DNA from 2 places in the Streptomyces sp. AM6-12 genome. Region 2 is predicted to be linked to the other one. Evidence: predicted binding sites of a transcription regulator. Region 2 holds the regulator's gene; the other holds the start of a gene.

Region 1 (3,404 bases), 2.0 Mb from region 2:
GGAGGCGATGGAGGCGGCGTTCTCCAGGGCGGAGCGGGTCACCTTGACCGGGTCGATGACGCCGGCCTTGATCAGGTCGCCGTACTCGCCGGTGGCGGCGTTGTAGCCCTGACCCTTGTCCAGGTCCTTGACCTTGGAGACGATGACGTAGCCCTCCTGGCCGGCGTTCTCGCCGATCCAGCGCAGCGGCTCGACGACCGCGTTGCGGACCACGGCGACACCGGTGGCCTCGTCGCCGGTCTTGTCGAGGTTGCCCTCGAGGACCTTGGAGGCGTGCACCAGGGCGGAGCCACCACCGGAGACGATGCCCTCCTCGACCGCGGCGCGGGTCGCGGAGATGGCGTCCTCCAGACGGTGCTTCTTCTCCTTCAGCTCCACCTCGGTGGCGGCGCCGACCTTGATCACGCACACGCCGCCGGCCAGCTTCGCGAGGCGCTCCTGGAGCTTCTCGCGGTCCCAGTCGGAGTCGGTGTTCTCGATCTCGGCCTTGATCTGCGCGACGCGGCCGTTCAGGTCCTCGGCCTTGCCGGCACCCTCGACGATCGTGGTGTCGTCCTTGGTGACGGTGACGCGGCGGGCGGAGCCCAGCACCTCGAGACCGACCTGGTCGATCTTGAGGCCGACCTCCTCGGAGATGACGGTGGCGCCGGTGAGGACGGCCATGTCCTGGAGCATCGCCTTGCGGCGGTCGCCGAAGCCGGGGGCCTTCACCGCGACGGCGTTGAAGGTGCCGCGGATCTTGTTGACGACCAGGGTCGACAGGGCCTCGCCCTCGACGTCCTCGGCGATGATCAGCAGCGGCTTGGAGGAGCCGGCCTGGATGACCTTCTCCAGCAGCGGCAGCAGGTCCGCGATGGCGGAGATCTTGCCCTGGTTGATCAGGATGTACGGGTCGTCGAGGACGGCCTCCATACGCTCCTGGTCGGTCACGAAGTACGGCGACAGGTAGCCCTTGTCGAAGGCCATGCCCTCGGTGAAGTCCAGCTCCAGACCGAAGGTGTTGGACTCCTCGACGGTGATGACACCGTCCTTGCCGACCTTGTCCATGGCCTCGGCGATCAGCTCGCCGACCTGCTGGTCCTGGGCGGACAGCGCGGCGACGGCGGCGATGTCGGACTTCTCGTCGATCGGGCGGGCCGTGGCGAGCAGATCGTCGGAGACGGCCTTGACGGCGGCGTCGATGCCCTTCTTCAGGGCGGCCGGGGAGGCACCGGCGGCGACGTTCTTCAGGCCCTCGCGCACCAGCGCCTGAGCGAGCACGGTGGCGGTGGTGGTGCCGTCACCAGCGATGTCGTTGGTCTTGGTCGCCACCTCCTTCACCAGCTGCGCGCCGAGGTTCTCGTACGGGTCCTCGATCTCGACCTCGCGGGCGATGGTGACGCCGTCATTGGTGATGGTGGGGGCGCCGAACTTCTTGTCGATGACGACGTTGCGACCCTTGGGGCCGATCGTCACCTTCACCGTGTCGGCCAGCTTGTTGACGCCGCGCTCGAGGGCGCGACGGGCGTCCTCGTCGAACTTCAGGATCTTCGCCATGACAGCGGGAGCCCTCTCGAAATCTGTGGGTGAAAAAAGACGAACTGCGCCCCGGGCGCCCGGCTTCGTTATCGGTTGCGGGGGGCCAGGGGCGCAGTTCAGAGCAAAGGTTCGCTCGGGGTGAATTACTTCTCGATGATCGCGAGCACGTCGCGAGCCGAGAGGACGAGGTACTCGTCGCCGTTGTACTTCACCTCGGTGCCGCCGTACTTGCTGTACAGGACGACGTCGCCGACCTTGACGTCGAGCGGCAGGCGCTCGCCGTTCTCGAAGCGACCCGGACCGACGGCGAGGACGGCGCCCTCCTGGGGCTTCTCCTTCGCGGTGTCCGGGATGACCAGGCCAGAGGCCGTGGTCTGCTCGGCGTCCAGCGGCTGGACCACGATGCGGTCCTCGAGCGGCTTGATGGCAACCTTGGAGCTGGCGGTCGTCACGATCCGACCTCCCCCTTCGGAGATCTCACGGGGTTAACTGTCTGAGGTGGCGACCAGGTCGATCCGTCGTCGCGGGTGCCGGACCTGCCCGTCGCGTTGTTGGCACTCTCCAGTGGGGAGTGCCAGACCCGAGACTATGGCGGGGATTAGCACTCGGTCAAGCGGAGTGCCAATGCCGTGCGGCGCGTCGGCCGAAATCGGGGGTGCGGCGGCGTTCGGAGGCGGGTCGGTGGCGGTGGTGCCGCTCCCTGGGGCCGCGCCCCAGAGCCCCATCGGCCTGCGACCCCCGGCCTCAAGCGCCGGACGGGCCGACGTGGCTACAGGTAGTCCTCAAGGCGGGCCGGCGTCAGGTTTCGGCGGCGGATGGTGGCCAAGAGGCCGGCCGTGGGGGCGCCGGGGGTCAGCCGGATGATGTCGCCGCGGCGGAGGTGGTGCGGGCCCCGCGGGTAGGTGAGGCCCGCCGGGGTGAGGGTGACGCGCCACAGGACGACGGCGGTGGCGCCGCAGTCGGCGGCCGCGCGCAGGGTCGTGCGGTCGTACGCGCCTCGCGGCGGGCGCAGGAGCCGGGCGCGGTGGGCGCAGAGCGTGGCGCGCTGGGTGGCGTACGGCGCTCCCGCCAGGGTTCCGCGCGCCGGGGTGAACCGGCTCACCGGGACGCGCGGTTCGCGCGGCACGGCGGTGGAGCGGGGGTCGCGGTCGTCGGCGTCGTAGGTGAGGAAGACGACCCGGTCGCGGGTGCGGACGTGGTCCACGACCGGGGGCAGGGCACGGCCGGACGGGGGCGCCGCGAGGGGGCGTCCGTGCGGGCGCACTCCCTCCGCCGCCTTCTCGCCGAGGCGTTCGAGGGGTACGACGGGCTGGGCGCACCCGGCGAGGACCAGGGCCAGGGCCATCACCCCGGCCACCAGCAGGACGGGCCGCCGCGACGCCCCGTGTCTCACCGGTGTCCTCCGCGCCCCGCGTCCCGCCTTCACCAGCCCGGCCATCCGCCTCGCACCACCTTCCGGCCGTACACCTCACCACCGGCCAGCCGGCCGTCTCACCGACTGCCCCGCCGCGGACCCCGAGGTCCGTTCACAGGTAGTCCTCCAGCCGGGCCACCGCGTAGCCCTCGCGGGTCACCTTGTTCAGGAAGCGGCGCATGTCGTCGACCATCGTGCCGTCCCAGTCGCTGCGGCCCCGGAAATGGGTGAGGACGATGTCGCCGCGGCGCAGCTGCTGGTCGTCCTCGCGGAACTCCCAGTGGTCGACGTACACCTCCTCGTTCCAGATCGGGGCGTACTTGATGCCGCAGGACTTGGCGGCGACCAGGGTGTCCTGGTTGTAGTTGCCGTAGGGCGGGCGCAGGACGGTCGGGCGTCTGCCGAACTGCTTCTGCATGATGTCCTGCATGTCGCAGATCTCGTGCTTCTGCTCCTCGTAGGACAGCCCCGG
Region 2 (3,404 bases):
ATCAGGTCGCCCCGGCCGCCGCCCCGCAGATGCGTGACGCCCCGGTTGTGCAGCGGGATCGACTGCCCGGACTGGGTGCCGGGCCGGATGTCGATCTCCTCCATGCCGTCCAGCGTCTCCAGCGGCACCTTGGTGCCGAGGGCGGCCGCGGTCATCGGGATCGTCACCGTGCAGTGCAGATCGTCGCCGCGGCGCTGGAAGCGCGGGTGCGGCAGCTCGTGGATCTCCACGTACAGGTCACCGGCCGGACCGCCGCCGGGGCCGACCTCGCCCTCGCCGGCGAGCTGGATCCGGGTGCCGTTGTCGACACCGGCCGGGATCTTCACGGTCAGCGTGCGCCGCGAGCGGACCCGCCCGTCACCGGCGCACTCCGGGCACGGCGTGGGCACCACGGTCCCGAAGCCCTGGCACTGGGGGCACGGCCGCGAGGTCATGACCTGGCCCAGGAAGGACCGGGTGACCTGCGAGACCTCACCGCGGCCGCGGCACATGTCGCAGGTCTGCGCCGACGTGCCCGGAGCCGCGCCCTCGCCGTTGCAGGTGTTGCAGACGACCGCGGTGTCGACCTGGATGTCCTTGGTCGTCCCGAAGGCCGCCTCGTCCAGCTCGACCTCGATCCGGATCATCGCGTCCTGGCCGCGCCGGGTGCGCGAGCGCGGTCCGCGCTGCGACGCCGTGCCGAAGAACGCGTCCATGATGTCGGAGAAGTTGCCGAAGCCACCGGCCCCGAAGCCGCCCGCGCCGGCGCCGCCGGACTGCGAGAGGGGGTCGCCGCCGAGGTCGTAGACCTGCTTCTTCTGCGGGTCCGACAGCACCTCGTAAGCGGCGTTGATCTCCTTGAACCGCTCCTGGGTCTTCGGATCGGGGTTGACGTCCGGGTGCAGCTCGCGCGCGAGCCGACGGAACGCCTTCTTGATCTCATCCTGCGACGCGTCGCGGCGCACGCCGAGAACGGCGTAGTAGTCCGTGGCCACTTACGACTCCGCCAGGATCTGTCCGACGTACCGTGCCACTGCGCGTACCGCTCCCATCGTTCCCGGATAGTCCATGCGGGTCGGTCCGACCACGCCGAGCTTGGCAACCGCCTCGCCGCCCGAACCGTAGCCCACCGACACCACGGAGGTTGAGTTGAGTCCTTCGTGGGCGATCTCGTGCCCGATGCGCACGGTCATGCCCGGATCCTTCGCCTCGCCGAGGAGCTTGAGGAGCACGACCTGCTCCTCCAGGGCCTCCAGGACGGGCCGGATCGTGAGGGGGAAATCATGTCCGAAGCGGGTGAGATTGGCGGTGCCGCCGATCATCAGCCGCTCCTCGTTCTCCTCGACCAGTGTCTCCAGAAGGGTGGAGAGCACCGTGGAGACCGTACCGCGATCCTCGTGTTCGAAGGCGTCCGGCAGGTCCTCGACCAGCTTCGGCACGTCCGCGAACCGGCGGCCGGCGACCCGGCTGTTGAGCCGCGCGCGCAGGTCCGCGAGGGACGCCTCGCCGAACGGCGCCGGGCAGTCGACCATCCGCTGCTCGACCCGGCCGGTGTCCGTGATCAGCACCAGCATCACGCGCGCCGGGGCGAGCGCCAGCAGCTCCACGTGCCGCACGGTGGACCGGGTCAGGGACGGGTACTGCACGACGGCGACCTGCCGGGTCAGCTGCGCGAGCAGCCGCACCGTACGCGCCACGACGTCGTCGAGATCGACGGCGCCGTCGAGGAAGTTCTGGATCGCGCGGCGCTCGGGCGCGGTCATCGGCTTGACGCCCGCGAGCTTGTCGACGAACAGCCGGTAGCCCTTGTCGGTGGGGATGCGCCCCGCGCTGGTGTGCGGCTGCGCGATGTACCCCTCGTCCTCCAGGGCCGACATGTCATTGCGCACGGTCGCCGGGGACACACCGAGGTTGTGCCGCTCGGTCAGGGCCTTGGACCCGACGGGCTCCTCGGTGCCGACATAGTCCTGGACGATGGCGCGCAGTACCTGAAGCCTGCGTTCACTCAGCATTCGCGCGCACCTCCAGCACGTCGTCCCCTCACTTGCGAGGCTGTCCCTCTTGTGTCCGTCTTGGCACTCTTCGCATGCGAGTGCCAGCGTTCCCCGGCCCAGTGTACGGCCGTGGGGTACGCACCGGGCAAGGTCGGTGCCCGTGCGACCGCTCCTGCGGCTAGCGTCGCGGTATGACGGTGACTTGGGAAGAGGGTGGCTGGGAGCGGTTGACCGCCGGGGTGGGGCGGTGCCGGCTGCCGGGCTGGGACTGCACGGCGGGGCTGGTCCTGGGCGCGGACACGGCGCTGATGGTGGACGCCGGGTCGAGCCTGGCGGAGGGGGCGCGGCTGCGGTCCGCGGCCGAGGTGCTCGCCGGTGGACGTGTGACCCATCTCGCGCTGACCCATGTCCATTTCGACCATGTCTTCGGGACTCCGGCGTTCGCGGGGGCCGAGGTGTACGCGGCGGTGGGGGCGGACGGGGTGGTCCGCCGCGGGCGGGACGAGCTGCGGTACGACGCGGTCCGCCACGGGCTGCCCGCGGACGAGGCCGAGGAGGCGGCGCTGGCGCTGGTGCCGCCGCGGCACCTGGTCTCCGGGGAGCGGACCCTGGAGCTGGGCGGTGGCCGCCAGGCGCTGCTGGCCAATGTGGGCCCCGGCCATACCGCTCATGACCTGGTGGTTCTGGTGCCGGGCGAGCCGGAGGTGGTGTTCTGCGGGGACCTGGTGGAGGAGTCCGGGGAGCCCCAGGCGGGCCCGGACGCCGTACCCTCGCGCTGGCCGGACGCGCTGGACCGGCTGCTGGCGCTGGGCGGCGAGGACGCGCTGTACGTGCCCGGTCACGGGGCGGTGGTCGACGCGGCGTTCGTACGACGCCAACGGGACGCGCTGGCCGCGCGGTTCGGCGTGAACTGAGCCGCACGCGCGCGGCCTTACCGGCGTGTCGTGAGCGCGCGCCCGCGGCTTCTCCTATCGTCATCCGAATGCGCCCACCCGTCTCCCACCACCGCCCTTCCAACGGGGGCCCTTCGGGCCCGCGCTCCCGCCGGTACTCCGCCGACCTGACCCCTCCCTGGAAGAAGTCCCAGCCGGTGCCGGAGGTGCCCGCCGAGCCGGGGCTGGTCGTGGAGGAGCCCGGTACCGGGTTCTGCGGGGCGGTGATCCGCTGCGAGGCGGGCACGGTGACGCTGGAGGACCGCTTCGGCAAGCACCGGGTGTTCCCGCTGGAGCCGCGCGGCTTCCTGCTGGAGGGCCGGGTGGTGACGCTCGTACGACCCTTCGCCGGCCCGGCGCGCCCCGCCCGCACCGCCTCCGGTTCCGTCGCCGTCCCCGGCGCCCGCGCCCGGGTGGCCCGCGCCGGGCGCATCTACGTCGAGGGCCGGCACGACGCCGAGCTGGTCGAGAAGGTCTGGGGCGACGACCTGCGCATCGA

What was found. Region 2 encodes HrcA, which represses chaperone genes, less so after heat shock. Its sites were predicted from a motif close to TTNGCACTCNGNNNNNCNGAGTGCNAA; they were not measured.
Region 1: a site for HrcA is predicted at 2,117-2,143, ahead of groES (co-chaperone GroES). Genes of this name have one in related genera too.

Annotation. Positions count from the first base shown of each region.
Region 1 is NZ_JBIQWN010000001.1:2,986,304-2,989,707, forward strand. It holds gene groL (chaperonin GroEL) at 1-1,536, opposite strand, end outside; gene groES (co-chaperone GroES) at 1,662-1,970, opposite strand; gene ACE4Q9_RS13310 (hypothetical protein) at 2,288-2,911, opposite strand; gene ACE4Q9_RS13315 (polysaccharide deacetylase family protein) at 3,045-3,404, opposite strand, start outside.
Region 2 is NZ_JBIQWN010000001.1:4,940,360-4,943,763, reverse strand. It holds gene dnaJ (molecular chaperone DnaJ) at 1-974, opposite strand, end outside; gene hrcA (heat-inducible transcriptional repressor HrcA) at 975-1,991, opposite strand; gene ACE4Q9_RS22395 (MBL fold metallo-hydrolase) at 2,165-2,887, shown strand; gene ACE4Q9_RS22390 (DUF3097 domain-containing protein) at 2,956-3,404, shown strand, end outside.